Regions from separate parts of the Robertmurraya mangrovi genome, predicted to be linked through region 2. Evidence: riboswitches for the same ligand, from Rfam matches in the RefSeq annotation. Region 2 holds a riboswitch; each other region holds the start of a gene.

Region 1 (6,729 bases), on a different contig from region 2:
CCATTGATGAATTAGTAAGAAAAGAAGACCTGGAGATTTGTGAGATGGTACAAAAAGGGATAGATACGGGAGCTTATGAACAAGGTCGATTCTCTTTAACTGAGAATCTAGTACATCATTTTCACTTAATGATTCAGAGAGATTTGAAAGATGTTCTTTTAAATAAAAATAGATAGACTTCCTATTCATTTCACCAAGGATTGAAAGCGCTTACTAAAAACATATTTTATGTGAAAGCTAGGTGAAAATATGAGTCAACCTGAGTTAAAAAGAGCCATGAAGAGTAGACATTTATTTATGATGTCACTTGGAGGAATTATTGGTACTGGATTATTTTTAGGATCTGGTTATGCCATTGGAGAAGCAGGGCCATTCGGTGCAATTATAGCCTATCTTGTTGGTGGACTACTCATGTATTTAGCAATGGTTTGTTTAGGAGAATTGTCCGTGGTTATGCCAGTTTCGGGATCGTTCCAAGCGCATGCGACCAAGTTTATAGGTCCAGCAACAGGGTTTGTTGTCGGTTGGGTGTACTGGTTAAGCTGGGCTTTGTATGTTGGACTTGAGTTTGTTGCTGCAGGTGTGTTAATGAAAAGATGGTTCCCTGATACGCCTGTTTGGATCTGGTGTGCGATTTTCATCATTTTATTGTTTACCATCAACTCACTTACAACGAGAAGCTTTGCAGAAACAGAATATTGGTTTGCTGGAATTAAAGTTTTAGCCGTTATTTTATTCATTATTATTGGTCTTTGCGCTATGTTTGGTGTCATTAGTTTAGGAAATGAACCTACACCGTATTTTTCAAACTTTATTGGTGATGGATTATTACCAGCAGGAATGGTTGGTGTCTTTATCTCTATGATGACCGTAATTTACGCCTTCCAAGGGGCTGAGATTATGGGTGTTGCTGCAGGAGAAACAGAAAATCCTGAGAAGAATATTCCAAAAGCCATTCGAGCCATTGTTATCCGTGTATTAGTATTTTATGTTTTAGCGATCTTTGTTTTAAGTGCTCTCGTTCCATGGAAAACAGCAGGTGTATTAGAGAGTCCATTTGTAACTGTATTTGATATGGTAGGAATTCCATACGCGGCCGATATTATGAACTTCATCATTTTAACAGCGATATTATCTGTTGGTAATACAGGATTGTTCGCTTGTACTAGGATTCTTTATTCATTAGCCAACACAAATATGGCACCGAAAGCATTAGCGAAATTAAATAAACGAGGAGTACCTTCAAATGCGTTACTTGTAACACTAGCGTTTGCTTTACTTTCCTTATTAACTAGCTATGTGGCTGCTGATACATTGTTTGTCGTCTTACTTGCTATCAGTGGAATTGGAGGGACATTAACTTGGTTAGCCATCGCCGTAGCACAGCTTAAATTTAGAAAGCAATATGTTGCGGGTGGAGGGAAAATAGAAGATTTAAAATACCGAGTAAAATGGTACCCCTTCGTTCCTATACTTTGTATCGTTATGTGTTTAGCGATCTTCGTCTTTACAGCCTTTGATCCGACTCAAAGAACTTCCCTGTATTGGGGCTTCGGCTTTGTGGTAGCGAGTTATCTCTATTATCACTTTGTTTATACCAAGAGAAAATCATCAGAAATCGATGTAAAAGAAGAAATATAATTGGAAAAACTCCAGTATGCTAGTAGTGGGTGCTGGGGTTTTCTCATGATGAATATTAACTCACATACTAAACAACTAACTCTAGGAAATGAAGTTTTTCAAGGAGGAGAGTTATATATGAAAGAAAAAAAGTATGATGTCATTGTTATTGGTGGAGGCTTTTCTGGTATTACGGCAGCAAGAGAATTAAGATTACTAGGACATAATGTACTTGTTTTAGAAGCACGAGACCGAATTGGCGGCCGAACTTGGGTAGACAAACGTCTAGATTCTGAGCTTGAAATGGGTGGGACTTATGTTCACTGGCATCAACCTTACGTCTGGACAGAGATTACTAGATACGATTTAGAATTAACGACAGGTCCTAAAGCTGAAAAGGTATATTGGATTACAAATAACAAAACTTATTCCTCAACGGTTCCTGAGTTTAGACAAAAGTTAAGAGGTCCTATTGAAAAGTTAATGAAAGAAAGCAATAAAAATATGCCACTCCCTTTTCAACCACTTTCATCTCCAGATATGAAAGACTTAGATAAACTGACGGCAGACGAATTTTTAAAACAGTTTAATTTAACTCAAGAAGAGTATGATATTATTCACGGTTGGGTTGCCTCAGATTTCTGTGGTTCCCCTGCGGAAGGTGCACTTACGCAAATCTTTCGTTGGTGGGTGTTCTCACAAGGGAACTGGGATACACATAGTGCAATGATTTCAAGTTTCAGGATTAAGAAAGGTACAAAAGCACTTATTGAAGCCATGGCATCTGACGCCGACGCCGATTTGAAACTTTCCACTGTAGTGAAGAAAGTTGAACAGCAAAATAATCAAGTGATTGTAACTACACAAAAAGGAAAAACGTACACTGGAAAAGCTGTAATCGTTACGGTACCTTTAACGACCTTAAAGGATGTTGAATTTTCACCGCCACTTTCAAAAGAAAAACAGGCTTCATCGAAGGAAGGGCAGACTTCAAAGGGAGTTAAAGTTTGGGCAAAACTAAAAGGAAAACTAGAGCCTTTTGATGCTTTAGCACATGGAGATTATCCATTAAACTCTGTCCATTTAGATCGTTATGTAGGTGAAGATAGCATTATCGTAGGTTTTGGTGCTGATGTTAAAAAATTAGATCCTAACAATCGTGAAGATGTGGAGAAAGCACTGAAGTATTGGTTACCTGATGTAGAAGTACTTGAATGTACCGGTCATGATTGGGTCAATGATGAGTTTACGAAAGAAACCTGGCCTATGTTAAAGCCTAATCAACTAACGTCCTTTCAGGAGGCTTGGAATACACCTGAAAATGCTGTGTTCTTAGCTGGGTCAACCTATGCGAACGGTTGGGCCGGATTTATCGATGGTGCCATTGAGTCAGGTATTAAAACAGGAAGACGTGTTCATCATTTTTTAACTGGAAACACGACTTTAAAAAAAGAGTTTCTGTTGCAAAATAAGAATATTATAAAGAACTAACTTACTATATTATTGTAGTAATCTACTGTTTACTTTCATTGTTTGAAAAGTTACTATAAAAGAGAATTGAATACGTTTAACTACTAGGGGTGCTCATTGGAGCTGAGAGAAAAACGGATGTTTTTTAACCCTTTGGACCTGATCTGGATTATACCAGCGTAGGAAAGTAGTCAAAAGATGCATGTTTCTTTTACTAACCAACCAGCCAGGTCCATTTTTATGGGTCTGGCTTTTTATTTTAGGTTTTTTTCAGATAGATTGGTTGTTTTAAACATTACCCGTTGATTTCCGCTCCAGGTACTTGCTTTCCGCAGGGAGGGATGGGAGCCTCCTCGGCGTGCCGCCTGTGGGGTCTCCCATCCCCTCTTTTCCTGCAGGAGTCAAGTACCTTCCGCTCCAATCAACTCAGACTTGTAAATAAGGAGTAGACTACAACTATATGAAAACAGCCTACTTAGATCAGGATTTGCATCTTCTTTAAACTATTTTATTTTACCTTAGGAGGGAATTGCTCATGGAAAAGAGTCAAGTATTTAACTTATTAAATAAAGTAAGAGAGGTTAATCCGCTTGTACATAATATTACGAATGTAGTGGTAACGAACTTCACTGCGAATGGGTTATTAGCTTTAGGTGCTTCACCTGTTATGGCGTATGCAGCTGAAGAGGTTGCGGATATGGCCAAAATTGCTGGGGCACTAGTTCTAAACATGGGGACACTCCATTCTCAAGTAGTTGAATCGATGATGATTGCAGGGAAATCAGCTAATCAATCAGGAGTTCCGGTTATTTTTGATCCTGTTGGTACAGGAGCTACTCCTTATCGTACGGAGACAGCTAGAAGAATAATTAACGAAATAGAAATAGCCGTTATTCGGGGGAATGCAGCAGAGATTGCTAATATATCGGGAGAAAATTGGGATATCAAAGGTGTAGATGCTGGAAATACAAAAGGGAATATTAGAGAGCTAGCTCAAAAAACAGCTAAAAAGCTTAACACCATCGTAATCATTACTGGGAAAGATGATGTAGTCTCGAACGGTGATCAAACTTATATTGTTCGCAATGGACATTCATTATTAACAAAAGTAACAGGCACTGGTTGTCTATTAACTTCAGTAGTTGGAGCATTTGCCTCTGTTGAAACAGATTACATGCTAGCTTCAGTAGCTGCTTTAACTACGTATGGAGTAGCAGCAGAAATGGCCGCTAAAAGGACAGCTACACTTGGTCCAGGAAGCTTTCAAATCGAGTTTTTAAATCAATTGTCTCTTATAACTGAAGATGATTTACGAAAATATAGCTCTTTTGAAAGAGTTGAATAGGGGGATTAGACATTGAGGAAAGTGTTAACCATAGCAGGTTCAGATAGTGGTGGTGGTGCAGGGATTCAGGCGGATATTAAAACCTTTCAGGAGTTAGAGGTTTTTGGTATGTCTGCTATTACAGCCATTACGGCTCAAAATACATTAGGAGTTCAAGCAGTTTTCCCGCTTACACCAGATGCAGTTGCTGAACAAATGGACTCCATAGGTACAGATATGGGAACGGACGCAATCAAAACAGGGATGCTTTTTAATGGAGAAATTATTCAAGCAGTTTCAGGAAAAATTAAACAATATGGATGGACGAATGTGGTAGTGGATCCCGTTATGATCGCTAAAGGTGGAGCTTCCCTACTAAAATTAGACGCCATTTCAGCTCTAAAAAAATATTTACTTCCCATCTCAACCATTGTTACACCAAATATTCCAGAAGCAGAAGAGTTAACTAGTATGAAAATAGAGAGTCTTGAAGATAAAAAAGAGGCAGCTAGAAGATTGATAGATTTGGGTGTAAAAAATGCAGTGATTAAAGGGGGGCATGACACAGACCCCTTGAAATCCAATGACCTCTTATACGATGGAGTAAATTTTATCATTTTTGAAAGTGATAGAATTCAGACAAAAAATACGCACGGAACGGGTTGTACTTTTTCGGCAGCTATTGCAGCAGAACTGTCGAAGGGAATTCAAATTGAAAAAGCTGTTAAAACAGCAAAAGACTTTATTCAGGCTGCAATTGAAGACCAGCTTTACATTGGACTAGGTCATGGACCAACAAACCATGGAGCTTATAGGAAGAGTCTAAGGGAGACTAGAATATGACTGCTGAACAGTTAAGATTCCATTTGAAGTTATATTTCATTATGGGCAGTACAAATTGCAATAGGAACCCTTTAGATGTTTTAAAAGAAGCGATTGATGGAGGCATTACCTTTTTTCAATATCGAGAAAAAGGAGAAGGGGCACTAAAAGACGAACAGAAACTAAATCTAGCCCTACAACTACAAAAGCTTTGTAAAAAAGTGAATATCCCCTTTATTGTAAATGATGACATTGATTTAGCTATAGCCATTAACGCTGATGGAGTTCATATTGGTCAGGAGGACGAACCCGTTGAAATGGTTAGAAAAAAAATAGGCAATATGATTCTTGGTGTATCTGTACATAACCATGAAGAAGCCATTATGGCAATGAATGCAGGTGCCGATTATTTTGGAATTGGACCGATTTTCCCGACCCAAACAAAGACAGATGCAAAGCCAGTACAAGGAGTATCTCTTATTAAAGAATTGAGAGATAAAGGGATCAGCATTCCAATTGTAGGAATCGGTGGTATTCATGCTGAAAATGCTCATACTGTAATGGAAGCTGGTGGTGATGGAGTTTCTGTTATTTCTGCCATTAGCTTAGCTCCATCGGTAAAAGAGGCTGCAAGAAGTATACGTAAAAGTGTTGATACTAACCATTCTCCAATTAGCTAACGATCAAGGTATCTGGAAAACCAGATACCTTTTATTTTAGGGTAAAATCAATGAATACTTGATATTTATAAAACAAACACTCATTATTAAGTAGATATTAATAATTAAATGTGGTTTTATTTAGAAAGTAGGGATTATGAAAGTGCGTGATTTTTTATCACTTGGCCTATCGGAAAATATCGTTCATAAATTACGTCATAACGGAATTGTTACACCAACACCTATACAGGAACAGGCGATTCCATACATAACAGAAGGAAAAGACATCATTGCCCAAGCCCAAACGGGGACAGGGAAAACATTAGCGTTTATTTTACCCATATTAGAAAAAATAGACAAACGTGCAACACATGTCCAAGCATTAATTATTACACCAACAAGGGAATTAGCTTTACAAATTACAGAAGAAATTGAAAAACTCATACAGGATATAGAAGATGTCGATGTATTGGCTGTTTATGGCGGTCAGGACGTTGAAAAACAGTTGAAGAAGTTAAAGAAAAACGTGCAATTGGTAGTAGGAACTCCTGGACGTCTATTAGACCATATTAAAAGGGAAACCATCGATTTAGGACAGCTGTCTTTCTTAGTTCTTGACGAAGCTGATCAAATGTTACATATTGGTTTCCTTGATGAGGTTGAAACTATTATTAAGGAAACACCTAAAAGCCGACAAACAATGTTGTTTTCTGCAACGATTCCAGCTGAGGTAAGGAAATTAGCTAAAAGGCACATGAAGGAAGCGGAATATATTCAAGTTGAAAAAACACAAGGACCTGCAGAGACCGTTAAACAAATTGCCATCCATACAGT
Region 2 (6,729 bases):
CGCAGTTTACGGGTAAATAAATAGGTTAATATTATATTAGTATACTGGTATGTAAGAATGCACCAAAAGTATATTTGCTTTTGGTGCATTACTTTATTGTGGAACGTATTTGTTACTCCCAGGTAGTTTCTTTATATGTTTCCAAGCAGAAATCGCTTCCTGTAAACTTTTCCCATCATTTGATGGGTCAGTAAAATAATCACGGATGAATTGGTTGTACTCAAATTGTGGGGATATGTTTGTTTGATAATCAGGGTTTTTCTTTCTAACCTCTTCTTCGTCCCAAGCTGATACAGCATCTCGATATGTTTTTCCAACGTTATCTTTAAAATAGTTTTGAATATATGTAGAAAAATGAAAATGTTCACCAATGACGGTTTTAAAAAAGTGTCTTACACTTTGACTGCAGCGATGTTGTTCGGTTATAACCGTATTTAGACTTAGCTCTTCTTGTGAGTGCACTTTGTCCTTTGTCCTTTTCATTTTTAACTTACTACTGCTGATTAATCCTGTCTCAAGATAGGTTGTAATTCTATTTGTCAGTTCTAGTTTTGAGCCAGATGTGGGTATGCCTTCTTGTTTACAAAAGTTTTGTAATTCACTTTTTAACCAATAAAAGCTTATGAAGTCTTGGGGGTTCATTTCTTTTGAAAGTTTAGGTCTCATTTTGTTAGCCTCTTTAATTTGAATTTATTACCATTATAGAACATTTGTTCTGTTTTGTGAAGAAAAAAATAGACATAAGTTAACGAACTTATGTCAAAAGAACCTATTATGAGTGGAAAAGTATTAGTTTTCCGCTAGGTGAAGTACAACGATGTGTATGATCTAGAAAGTTTTTTTCTTTTAAAAGTTGTTCGCCTTTTACTTTTGCATCTTGGTCGTTACTAGCTTCAAAACTTTCATCTAAAATTTTCTCACCGTTTGCCTCAAATACTGTTAATTTGTAGTTCTTCATTCTATTAACCCCTTTGTTAAAAAATTCAGATAGTTACTATTATTCTTGCATAATTTTATTGTTTGTACAAGGACGATTTACAAAGTAATGTCATTCTCATAATTTTACCCGTTGATTTCCGGTCCAGGTACTTGCTTTCCACGGGGAAGAATTAACGAAAAAATCCAATAGCCGATTTTTTCTAAGTGCGAATTCTTCCTCGGGAGGAAGTCAAGCCTCCTGTTCGTCTGTGGGGTCTTGACCTTTCCTCTATTTCCCGTAGGAGTCAAGTACCTTCCCCTCCAATCAACTCGGTGCTTAGTTTTTAATAACCTTTTGTACCATATATTGTTTTAAAATAGCATAATATAAATCTATGTTTTTCAATACAAAATATAAATTAATAATTAAAATTAGACATTCTTTTTTGGAAAATTGAACCTTTTTGTATTTTTAATCGTATAAGTTATTAGAATAGGAGGAGTTTTTATGGTGTTAAGGATTGAGCATGTTACGAAAAGGTTTGGGGATTTTACAGCTGTTGATAATCTTTCTATTAGTATTCCAGAAAAAGAAATGTTTGGATTTTTAGGGGCAAATGGTGCTGGGAAGACAACGACTTTTAGAATGATTCTAGGCTTACTAAACCCAAGTGGTGGGACTATTACGTGGGACGGGAAGCCAATTAATTATTCTACTAGTCATTTAATTGGGTATCTGCCGGAGGAAAGAGGTCTGTATCCGAAGCTGAAAGTGAAGGACCAAATTGTTTATTTAGCTAGATTAAGAGGAATGCAAAAACAAGATGCTTTGAAAGAACTAGATGTTTGGTTAAGTCGTTTTAAGGTCCCTGAATATGCAAATAAGAAAGTAGAAGAGCTTTCGAAAGGAAATCAACAAAAAATACAATTCATTGCGGCTGTTATCCATAGACCGAAATTACTTATTTTAGACGAGCCATTCAGTGGACTTGATCCTGTCAATGTTGAACAGCTTAAAGAGGCTGTTTTAGATTTAAAGAATAATGGGACCACCATTGTTTTTTCCAGTCATCGAATGGAACACGTAGAGGAAATGTGTGAACATTTATGTATCATGCATAAAGGTAGCCCTGTTGTACATGGCTCTTTGAAAGAAATTAAACGTTCATTTGGAAAGAAAAACTTAGTTATTCATGCAGACTTTTCCCTTGAATTTCTAATGGACTACCCAGGAGTTATGAAATCAAAAAAGACAACAGAGGGTATTCACCTACAAATAGAAGGAGAAGAAGTTGCGGAAAAGGTATTAAAAGAGATTGTAGGAAAAGGCTTTATTCGGAAATTTGAAATAGAAGAACCATCCTTAAACGATATCTTTATAGAGAAAGTAGGTGCAGCATATGAGTAATTTTTGGGTTATTTTATTTCATACTTATATTAGCAAATTAAAGACAAAATCTTTTATTATTACAACTTTAGTCACGCTTGTCATTATTGTCGGTCTTACTAATCTAAATACTATCATGGAGACTTTTACTAAGGACGAAAAAGGAACAAACATAGCTGTAATAGATGAAACGGCAACACTTATACAGCCTCTTCAAGAACAATTGAAAATCGTTAATGAAGAAATAAAGCTTACTAATTATGAAAAAACAGAGGAAGCAGCTGAGAAAGATGTAGAAGAAGGTAATTATGAGGGCTTACTGTTATTAAAATTTAATGAAGAAAACTTACCAGTAGCTACTTTTAAAGCAAATACGGTTGCAGATACAACCTTATCACAAGAACTACGGAATGGCTTGCAGCAAATCAAAACGCAATTGGCAGCGAATCAAATTAATCTGACTCAAGAACAGTTAGGAAAGCTTTATGAGCCTGTTCCATTTGAAAGTATAGCATTAGCTGAAAACGCAAAAACCGAGGAGGAACTTAACCAAGCTCGGGGATTAGTTTATGTATTGCTATTCTTTATTTATTTTGCCGTAATCATGTATGCAAGTATGATTGCAATGGAAGTGGCGACAGAAAAATCATCACGTGTAATGGAGATTCTAATCTCAAGCGTATCCCCAGTAAAGCAGATGTTTGCTAAGATATTGGGAATTGCTTTGTTAAGTTTAACTCAAATGGTCTTACTAATTGGAGTAGGATACTATTCAGTTAAACATAATATGGACTCTTTAGAAGGTGGCTTCTTTAGCTTCTTTGGATTCGGTGACGTACCGTTAGCAACGATTGTCTATGCTTTAATATTTTTCTTATTAGGATATTTCCTATATGCAACCTTAGCAGCCTTTTTAGGTTCACTAGTTAGTAGAATTGAAGATGTTCAACAAATGATTACGCCAATGACTTTATTAGTGGTTGCTGGATTTATGATTGCCATGTTCGGACTAGGTCAACCAGAAACACCATTTATTCAAATTACTTCTTATATTCCGTTCTTTACACCGATGCTTATGTTTATGCGTGTAGGAATGTTGACTCTACCAGTTTGGGAGCCACTTTTAGGGATTGTTATATTACTCATTACCATTATACTGCTAGCGATATTTGGAGCTAGAGTATACAAAGGGGGAGTATTAATGTACGGAAAATCAAATTCCTTTAAAGATATTAAAAAAGCTCTACAACTTACGAAGAAGGATTAGTTTATTAGAGATAAAGAAAAATATATTTGCAAATTTTACCTTATGTGTTATAGTTGCAATGAAAATAACATATTCTTACGTCACTGGGGGTGCCGGATATTGGCCGGCTGAGATTAAGACCTATAGTCTTTGACCCTTTTAACCTGATCTGGTTCGTACCAGCGGAGGGAAGTGTATTGACTTTTGTCTACATACGCAGATTCCTATTGCTGGAGTCTGCTTTTTTTGACTCCAAAAAATAGAGGATTTAATTAGTATGCACACCCCCAGTGAAAACCACAATTGGAGGGATTTTTATGGGGAAAACACAAAAGTTAACGTTAACGGCAATGATGGTTGCAATCGGAACACTAACCAGTCATATGTTTTATATTCCGATAGGCTTTGCCAAAGTATTTCCTATGCAACATTTTATTAATGTATTATCTGCTGTATTATTAGGACCTTATTATGCAGTAGCCCAAGCTTTTACCGTCTCATTATTAAGAAATATGATGGGAACAGGCTCTCTATTTGCTTTCCCAGGCAGTATGATTGGAGCTCTCCTGGCAAGTCTAATATTCTTAAAAACTAGAAAAACGTTATTTGCAGCATTTGGTGAAGTAATTGGAACAGGAATATTAGGAGCCTTAGCCTCATATCCAATTGCTACACTTTTATTAGGAAAAGAGGCTACTCTATTCGGCTTTGTGCCAGCATTTATAGTGAGTTCCATAGGTGGAGCGGCAATAGGCTTCATAATTTTAACTGTATTCCAAAGAAATGTAGGACTGAACAGAGAATTAAATAATGTTAGTAAGTTCTAAAAACGAACATATAACTAATATCTTTATAGAGAAATAAATTTAATAGAAAAATCTACTAGGGGAGTCCTATAGCAGGGCTGAGAAAAAACGCGCGTAAAGTTTTTGACCCTTTGAACCTGATCTGATTCATATCAGCGTAGGGAAGTAGTCTGACAGTGCGATTATTCACGCACTCTTCATCTACTTACACTCGGGTTCCTTATTGGGAACCCGTTTTTTATTTTTTGAGCAAACAAACAAATTGGAGGTATAACCATGCAAAAAGAGAAAAATCAATTACAACCATTAAATCAGTTTCCAGGCAGTAGAAAGGTTTATGTAGAAGGTGGGAGCACAGATATACAAGTTCCAATGAGGGAGATTTATCAATCAGCAACGGAAGGAATTTTTGGAACAGAAGAAAATGCACCAATTCGAGTGTATGATACGAGTGGACCTTATACAGATCCTAATTACGAGGTTGATATTTATAAAGGCTTACCGAAGCTTCGTCAAAACTGGATAGTAGAGCGTAATGATGTTGAGGAATACGAAGGTAGAGAAGTCAAACCAGAAGATAATGGCTATCGAAATGACGTGGATGGTAGAATTGTAGAAGTTTTTCCTAATGTTGTAAAAAGGCCTTTAAGAGCAAAAAAGGGCTCGAATGTAACTCAAATGCACTATGCGAAAAAAGGCATGATCACACCTGAAATGGAGTTCATCGCTATAAGAGAACAGCTTGACCCAGAGTTTGTACGTAAAGAAGTAGCATGCGGAAGAGCCATTATCCCTGCTAACATTAATCATCCTGAAAGCGAACCAATGATTATTGGACGTAACTTTCATGTGAAAATAAATGCGAATATCGGAAACTCTGCGGTGTCTTATTCTATTTCAGAGGAAGTAGAGAAAATGACTTGGGCAACTAGATGGGGTGCGGATACCATCATGGATTTATCAACAGGGAAAAACATACATACAACAAGAGAATGGATTATTCGTAACTCTCCTGTACCTGTTGGAACTGTACCTATTTATCAAGCATTAGAAAAAGTGAAAGGTGTTGCAGAAGATTTAACTTGGGAGGTTTATCGCGACACGTTAATAGAACAGGCTGAACAAGGGGTTGATTATTTCACCATTCATGCTGGAGTGCTATTAAGATATATTCCAATGACGGCAAAAAGAACGACAGGAATCGTGTCACGTGGAGGATCTATATTAGCTCAGTGGTGTTTGGCTCACCATAAAGAAAACTTCTTATACACTCACTTTGAAGAAATCTGTGAAATCTTAAAAGCGTATGACATTGCTGTTTCTTTAGGAGATGGACTACGACCAGGATCGATTGCAGATGCAAATGATGAAGCACAATTTGCAGAGCTAGAAACATTAGGTGAATTGACGGAGATTGCTTGGAAACATGATGTTCAAGTTATGATTGAAGGTCCAGGGCATGTGCCAATGCATATGATTAAAGAAAACATGGAAAAACAATTAGAAATTTGTAAAGAAGCTCCTTTTTACACGCTCGGTCCTTTAACTACAGATATTGCACCGGGATATGATCATATTACATCAGCTATTGGAGCTGCCATGATTGGCTGGTTTGGAACAGCCATGCTCTGCTATGTAACGCCTAAAGAGCATTTAGGACTTCCAAATAAAAATGATGTTCGTGAAGGGGTTATCGCTTATAAAATTGCCGCACATGCAGCTGATTTAGCTAAAGGCCATCCCGGTGCACAAGTGAGGGACAATGCATTATCAAAGGCTCGATTTGAATTCCGCTGGAACGATCAATTTAATTTATCTTTAGATCCTGAGAGGGCTAGGGAATATCATGATGAAACCCTACCAGCTGAAGGAGCTAAAACGGCTCACTTCTGCTCTATGTGCGGACCAAAGTTTTGTTCTATGCGTATCTCTCAAGATATTCGAAATATGGCTCAAAGCGGAGAGAAAAGTGAAGAGGAAATTATTGCAGAAGGAATGAAAGAAAAGGCAAAGGAGTTTGTCGACCATGGCTCAGCCATTTATAAGTAATCATTCCCCTCATACGGTTAGTGAGCTTAAGGAAGAAATTAAAAGGCTGAAGGAAAATATTCAAATGCTTGAGTTGGAAATACAACATATTCAGAAGAACTGTAAGCATGTTTTCTTAGAGGAGCAAGGTTTTCGAAAATGTATGAAGTGTCATAAAATTGATGTCTATTACTATTAAGCTAACATTTAACCCTGCCGTTTGGTGGGGTTTTTACTATATTTAAATAGGTTAAGAAGTAATGATGGGATAAGAACGTGCATTCGCCTTTTAAAGGTGATAGAATGGTAAAAAAACGGTTGTGAGGAAAAAAATGAAGGAAATA
Region 3 (6,729 bases), 320 kb from region 2:
CTCGTTTCCCATTGATTGTTTCTCCATTTAATAGGATGGAACCGGAGTCTGGGGCTAGGATCCCGCCAACTAGGTTGAAAAATGTACTTTTACCACTACCAGACGGCCCTAAAATAGAGACAAATTCTCCTTCTTTTATTGCTAAGTTTAAATTTTCAATGACTACTTGATGATCGAATTTTTTACTTAAGTTATGGACCGTTAATACATTCATTTTTTCGTATCTACTCCTTTCACTCGGTAGCGGACTAGATATCTTTCTATTGAAACAATAAGGAAAAAGAATAATAAACTAAGAATCATAATAGCAAAAATGGCTACAAAAACTCGGTCCGTCCGAAAAGAGGAGGAAGCAAGCGTCATATAGACACCAATTCCTAATTTTGCACCAAGCCATTCAGAAATAACGGCTCCCATTACACTATATGTAGCAGATATTTTTAAACCTGAAAAAATGGAAGGTAAAGAATAAGGCCATTCTAGTTTCCAAAAAAGTTGGCTTTTTGTAGCACCTGCCATGTTCATGTAGTGTTTTAACTCTGGAGCTGTTTGCCTAAAACCATCTAGTGCAGCTACAGTGATGGGGAAGAAACAAACCAAAGTGATCACAATGATTTTAGGTAGCAGTCCAAATCCAAACCAAATAACGAGAAGTGGTGCCAACACAATAATGGGTACATTTTGAGTTAGAATAAGTAAAGGATAGATTGATTCCCTAACAGTCGGCAGTAGGTGCAATAGGATAGCTGTCGCTAGTCCAATCACTGATCCAATAATAAACCCCAATAGAGCTAATTGTATGGTTGAAACTAGATGGGGCATGAACGGTTCCCAGCCTGAATATCCTTCCATCATGATATTGGATGGTGGGGGAAGTAACCATTTAGGAATATCGGCGAATTTTACAGTAATCTCCCAGATAATGAACAAAAGGAGGAGAACCATTAATGGTCTCCATCCCTTCTTAAAAAATTCCTTCATTACTTATACTTCTCCGTCAATTGATCCATTGTAATACCTTCAGGTTGATAGAGTACCTTAACTTGAGAGATTACGTTGCTACTTCCAAGTTCAATCATTTTTTCATTCATTTTCGAGATAATATTAAATAATTCCTGAAGATCTCCTTCCATGGTCGTCTCTAAAGGATGTACTTCATACTTTACGCCGGATGCTTCTATCACTGAAATTGCAGCATCTACATATGGAATGACACTTTCACCATTTTTTGTTTTGGGTATGATTTGAATACTCACTAATGCATTTGCCATGACTAGCCCTCCTTATTCAGGTAAAAATTCATTTGTAAAGGCTTTTTCCGCATCTAGCTCGCCTTCAAGTAGTTTGTTTTCTAACATCCAATTGGCGTAGTTTTCCCAGACCTCAAGCTTCTGTTCACCCCATCTAGGTGCATCATCTTGATATTTAGATGCTAACCATTCTTGGCTTTTTTTCACTAAGTCTGCATCTAAATCAGGTGCTGCGGCTAATAAGATATCTGCTGCTTCAGCAGGTTGGTCCATTGTATATTGGTAGCCTTTAGCTGCAGCCTTCATAAAAGCTTTTACTGTCTCTGGATTGTCTGAAATCATTTTTTCATTCGTAGCGAGTACCGGTGTATAGTAATCCAATTTCTCGGAGTAGTCGGTTAAATAAACCATATTGATTTCCTCTCCACGAAGCTCTGCTTCTACTCCCGTCCAACCGTAATAAATCCAAGCAAAATCAATGTCTCTTTTTACGGCAGTAAAGAAATCAGTGTCTCCCATATTAACGAAATCTACTTTTTCAACATTCCCATCCTCTTGTTGCATGAGAGATGCAATTACTGACTTTTCAACGGGAGATCCCCATCCACCATAGGATTTACCTTCAAAATCTTTCGGCGATTTAATATTTTTATCTACAGGTGAAGCAAAACCAGATGTATTATGTTGAATGATTGCGGCAATGGATACTAAGGGAACGTCTTGCACACGCGCTAATGTAATACTTTCTTGGTAGCTAACACCAAATTCAGCTTTTCCAGAAGCAACTAACTGGTCAGCACCTGCTTCCCCTGGCATAATTATTTCAACGTCTAAACCTTCTTCTTCAAAATATCCTTTTTCTTTTGCAACATATAAACCAGTGTGATTTGTATTTGGAGTCCAATCGAGAACAACAGATACTTTTTCTAATGATTTTTTCTCTTCTTTTTGTCCTTCAGAAGTTTCTCCATTTTGATTCCCTGCACATCCAGTTATCAAAAACAAAGAACATAAAGCAACTAACCATCCTTTTTTCATTTTGTACCGAGCCTCCTATGTATGTGAAAAATTTCTTAGGTAAGGGCTAAAGCAGCCTAGGAAAACAAAAAGCGCCCAAGGAAAAGACCTTTGGGCGCATACCGTAAACAATAGACATGTACTGTTTTTAGAATATGTTCCCTACGCTGGTATAAGCCAGATCAGGTTCAAAGGGTCAGCAACTAAAGGATGCAATCTCAACCGGCAACACCAGTTCCCCTACTATTCTTACCTATTTGAATAAGTTTCAATGTGAAGAAATTGAAATTTATTCTTATATTGTTAATTCCTCACTCATTATAACAGATTATTTTTAATTGACTACTAAAAGTATGTTTTTACTTGTAAAAGAAGTTTATTGTAATAAATCAAAATTTTCAGTACAATTTAAACTGACTAGTCGTTTCTAATAAAGGTTGTGACTGTTTAATAACTATGATTTAATAAAAAAATAATTTGTACAAAGTTACGGAGGAGAACACATGCCCCCTATTGTTTCTGAAGAGTATAAGCGACAGAAGAAAAAAGAAATTTTAAATAGTGCGCTTGCTTGTTTTGCAAAAAAGGGGTTTCAAGCCGCAACTATTGATGATATTGTTGCCCATTCAAGTATTAGCAAGGGTGCTATTTATAACTATTTTAAGAGTAAAGAAGAAATCTATTTAGAATTAATGAATGAACAAACGAATGAAACAAATGAGCTTTTAACAGAAAAAATAAACTCTTTTCAGACAGCAACTGAAAGACTTTTATATTTATTTGACTTATACATATCTATTGATCCCTTCGATCCAGATAGGAAAGAAACGATTGTGGTACATTATGAATTTCGTCTTCACTCCTCTAGAGATGAAAATTTACGGTTACTTTTACAAGAGAGAGGAAACAGGTTTTTTATTGATTTCGTAACAAAGATTGTAGAACAAGGTGTGAAAACAGGAGAATTCAAGAAGGATATCAATCCGATTATGGTTGCAAACCTATTCTGGACGATCATTGATGGTGCTACTGTCCAAGCTGTGCTATATAAGGAATACCCATACCAAAATATATTGGAGTGCATGAAAGGTATGGTTATGGATACCTTATTGGAGACAAAGTCTTAATATGAACGAACCTCTTGTTTCTAGCAAGAGGTTCATTTTAATAGAAAGAAGGTATTTTTAGTGTTATTAAAATGGTTAAAGGAATCTCATCATACGGTTTTATTAACAGGTGCTGGGATGTCTACAGAAAGTGGTTTACCCGATTTCAGATCTTCTCAATCTGGAATGTGGAAGCAAAAGGATCCAAGTAAATTTGCTAGCACGAAAGCTTTAAATGAAAATGTAAATGAGTTTATTGAGTTTTATCGTCATCGAGTGATTGGCTTAAATGAATGTAAGCCGCATATTGGTCATAAAATTCTAGCCCAATGGGAAGAGAAAGCTATAATCCAAAGTATTATTACTCAAAACGTAGATGGATTCCATCAACAAGCTGGTAGCAAAAAAGTGGCTGAATTACATGGAACGTTGCAAAAGGTTCACTGTCAGAACTGTGGAAAGTCGTATTCGAGTGAAGAATATTTAAGGGAACAATTTGCATGCGAATGTGGGGGAGTTTTACGACCATCTGTTGTTTTATTTGGAGAAATGCTTCCTGAAGAGGCCCTCGATTTTGCCGTTACAGAATCAGAAAAAGCAGATTTGTTTATCGTTTTGGGTTCTTCACTAAGTGTCACACCTGCTAATCAATTTCCTTTAGTAGCTAAGCAAATGGGGGCAAAGCTTGTCATCATTAACATGGAGCCAACAGAACTCGATGCGTATGCTGATGAAGTCATTCACAATAGAAAAATTAGGGAATTACTAGTGGAATTAAATAATCAGCTTGGTTTGTGAGAGTGTATAAAGAAAAAACGCTTGAAGTATAACTGGGAATGTTTTTTCAAGCGTTTTTTGTTGTATCACAATGAGGAGAATTTACGGGCTAAAACAACATTCCAGCAATTGCACCACTCAGTAAGGAAGCGAGGGCACCAGCAATGACAGCTCTAATTCCTAAACGGGCAATGTCTGCTCTTCGACTAGGTGCTAAGTTACCTAATCCTCCTAATAAAATGGCCATAGATGAGATGTTGGCAAATCCACATAAAGCAAAGCTTACAATCGCCACGGTTTTTGGAGATAAATTCGGGATTTCTGGAGCGAAAGCTGAGTAAGCCACAAATTCATTTAAAATGAGCTTTTGGCCAATAAAGTTTCCAGCGATGATAGCTTCATCCCAAGGAACACCGATAGCAAATGCGATAGGTGAGAAAAGATAGCCTAAAATCATCTCCAAGGAAATTCCTGAAAAGCCAAACAAGCTGCCCAACCACCCTAGTAGTCCATTGATTAGTGCAACTAAAGCGATAAAAGCTAAAAGCATGGCACCAATATTTAAAGCTAATTGTAGTCCAACACTAGCCCCTCTTGCAGCTGCATCAATTACGTTTGTTGAATCTTTATCCATCTCCATTTCAAACTCTTTTGGTTCCTCTGATTGATCCGTTTCAGGAACAATCATTTTTGCCATAATTAACCCTGCAGGAGCAGCCATAAAACTAGCTGCTAGCAAATATTCCAGGGGCACCCCTAATAGTGAATATCCTACTAATACAGAACCTGCTACTGATGCAAGCCCACCGGTCATAACGGCAAATAACTCAGATTTCGTCATATTATTTATGTATGGTCGAATGACAAGAGGAGCTTCTGTTTGTCCAACAAAGATATTAGCGGCAGCTGACATCGTTTCTGCTTTCCTAGTTCCAAGAAACCATGAAAGTGCTCCACCTATAATTTTTATGACCACTTGCATAATTCGTAAATAATAAAGAACGGATATTAAAGCAGAAAAGAAGATTACAACAGGAAGCACTTGAAAAGCAAAGACAAATCCTACACCAGACCCTTCTGCATACAAACCGCCAAATAGGAAGTTGATCCCTTGATTCGCGTAATTAATTATATCGTTAATGACCATAGTAAAACGATTAAGCCCTTTTTGACCTGGCTCCCATTTTAAAACAAGGAAGGCAAAAGCAAACTGAATAGCAAGCCCACCTAAAATAGTCCTTAGTTTTATGGAGCGTTTATTTTCGCATAGTAAAAAGGCTAATGCGAGGACAGTTATTACTCCTAAAATACCCCAGATAATATTCATAACCTACACCTCAAATACAAAAAATGATTTCCTGTAGGTAGGTTGTCCAAAATTACTATTAATAACTCGCGTATAAAAAATAAGGAGCTATTATAAGGCTGTTTCGCAAATGTGGTTATTAGGTTTACTACTTCTGAGTTTTTTCAATATACTCAAACAAGAATGACTGTCCATTTCGATAAAAGCGCGGATCATATATCCCAAGTTTGTTATCATCATCAACAATGACTACAAATGGAGACCATTGATAAAGGGTCTTAGCTTCTGGTTTTTCTTTAAATAACGTTTCTAAATCAGCCTCTTCACTTGAAGATAGTGAATACTGCTCTGTTTTCTTTTGAAACAAATTATCTTTAAAAATTTTAACAGTATCGTTATCCTTTGTAATAACCGAATAATTCCACGGTATAAAATCCGCTGAAAGGGCGACTTGTTCATAGTCATCCTCATATTGCTGGTACAGAATATAACCTTGCGTAGATTGAATCAAAATATGTAACATAATGAATGCCCAAGCGGCTCTAAAATAAATAGGCGATCGTGTGTTGTTTTTTCTAGATAGAATAAATGCTGCAATTATGATGACCCAAAACACAAAGTCAATGATTGGAATGGTGCCAAAGGTAACTCTGATGTTTGAGAAAGGTTCTAAATAACCGGTTCCCCACGCATTAAATAAATCACTAGTATTATGAATGACAACAGCAATCCATCCTAATAATAGCAAACGTAAATCAGTTACTTTCCAGAATAATTTACTAATAAAATAAAACAGGAACGCCCAAATAGGAGTTGAAAATATAGAGTGGGTGATCCCGCGGTGCCACATTTGATATAGGCCTTCATTGTCCCAAAATCTAGAGATGACATCGATATCAGGTATTTGACTTGCCCCAACTGCGGTCACCAGAAAAGCAGTTTTTGTCCGCTTATCCATGTCTCTTTTATCAACAGCCCCGTACAAGGCTAGACCAAAAAGCGTGTGAGTAATAGAATCCATCCTGACACCTCTTCTTTATGCATGCTATTTTTCCCATTCATTATAAGCGTTTTTAATTCCATTGAAAAAGGATAAGGCTCTTTTTGGGGTGATATAGAATAAAATGAAGGGATGAGGTAAATCAAACGTTGCAAACTCCTCAAAATCAAGATAAGATTGAAGTTATGAGATTTTTTATGCATGATTGTTTTCACATTACAGTTGTGTTAGGTAAATATAACGATCATTAGGTCTTTATTTTATAAAAGCAAG

The links. Region 2 has a riboswitch for thiamine pyrophosphate ahead of thiW (energy coupling factor transporter S component ThiW). Riboswitches for the same ligand answer to the same signal wherever they lie in the genome.
Region 1: another riboswitch for thiamine pyrophosphate. It lies ahead of thiM (hydroxyethylthiazole kinase); the one in region 2 lies ahead of thiW (energy coupling factor transporter S component ThiW).
Region 3: another riboswitch for thiamine pyrophosphate. It lies ahead of SM124_RS01920 (ABC transporter substrate-binding protein); the one in region 2 lies ahead of thiW (energy coupling factor transporter S component ThiW).

Annotation. Positions count from the first base shown of each region.
Region 1 is NZ_JAXOFX010000017.1:71,952-78,680, forward strand. It holds gene SM124_RS19420 (aromatic ring-hydroxylating oxygenase subunit alpha) at 1-176, shown strand, start outside; gene SM124_RS19425 (amino acid permease) at 250-1,641, shown strand; gene SM124_RS19430 (flavin monoamine oxidase family protein) at 1,690-3,111, shown strand; TPP riboswitch at 3,187-3,293, shown strand; gene thiM (hydroxyethylthiazole kinase) at 3,626-4,435, shown strand; gene thiD (bifunctional hydroxymethylpyrimidine kinase/phosphomethylpyrimidine kinase) at 4,448-5,257, shown strand; gene thiE (thiamine phosphate synthase) at 5,254-5,916, shown strand; gene SM124_RS19450 (DEAD/DEAH box helicase) at 6,053-6,729, shown strand, end outside.
Region 2 is NZ_JAXOFX010000001.1:51,501-58,229, forward strand. It holds gene SM124_RS00370 (enoyl-CoA hydratase) at 1-20, shown strand, start outside; gene SM124_RS00375 (DUF6434 domain-containing protein) at 94-666, opposite strand; gene SM124_RS00380 (YhzD family protein) at 773-958, opposite strand; gene SM124_RS00385 (ABC transporter ATP-binding protein) at 1,427-2,326, shown strand; gene SM124_RS00390 (ABC transporter permease) at 2,319-3,572, shown strand; TPP riboswitch at 3,648-3,759, shown strand; gene thiW (energy coupling factor transporter S component ThiW) at 3,869-4,378, shown strand; TPP riboswitch at 4,426-4,538, shown strand; gene thiC (phosphomethylpyrimidine synthase ThiC) at 4,634-6,406, shown strand; gene SM124_RS00405 (hypothetical protein) at 6,384-6,584, shown strand; gene SM124_RS00410 (metallophosphoesterase family protein) at 6,718-6,729, shown strand, end outside.
Region 3 is NZ_JAXOFX010000001.1:371,089-377,817, forward strand. It holds gene SM124_RS01905 (ABC transporter ATP-binding protein) at 1-214, opposite strand, end outside; gene SM124_RS01910 (ABC transporter permease) at 211-981, opposite strand; gene SM124_RS01915 (MTH1187 family thiamine-binding protein) at 981-1,271, opposite strand; gene SM124_RS01920 (ABC transporter substrate-binding protein) at 1,284-2,288, opposite strand; TPP riboswitch at 2,410-2,519, opposite strand; gene SM124_RS01925 (TetR/AcrR family transcriptional regulator) at 2,771-3,394, shown strand; gene SM124_RS01930 (NAD-dependent protein deacylase) at 3,455-4,171, shown strand; gene SM124_RS01935 (NupC/NupG family nucleoside CNT transporter) at 4,260-5,477, opposite strand; gene SM124_RS01940 (metal-dependent hydrolase) at 5,605-6,477, opposite strand.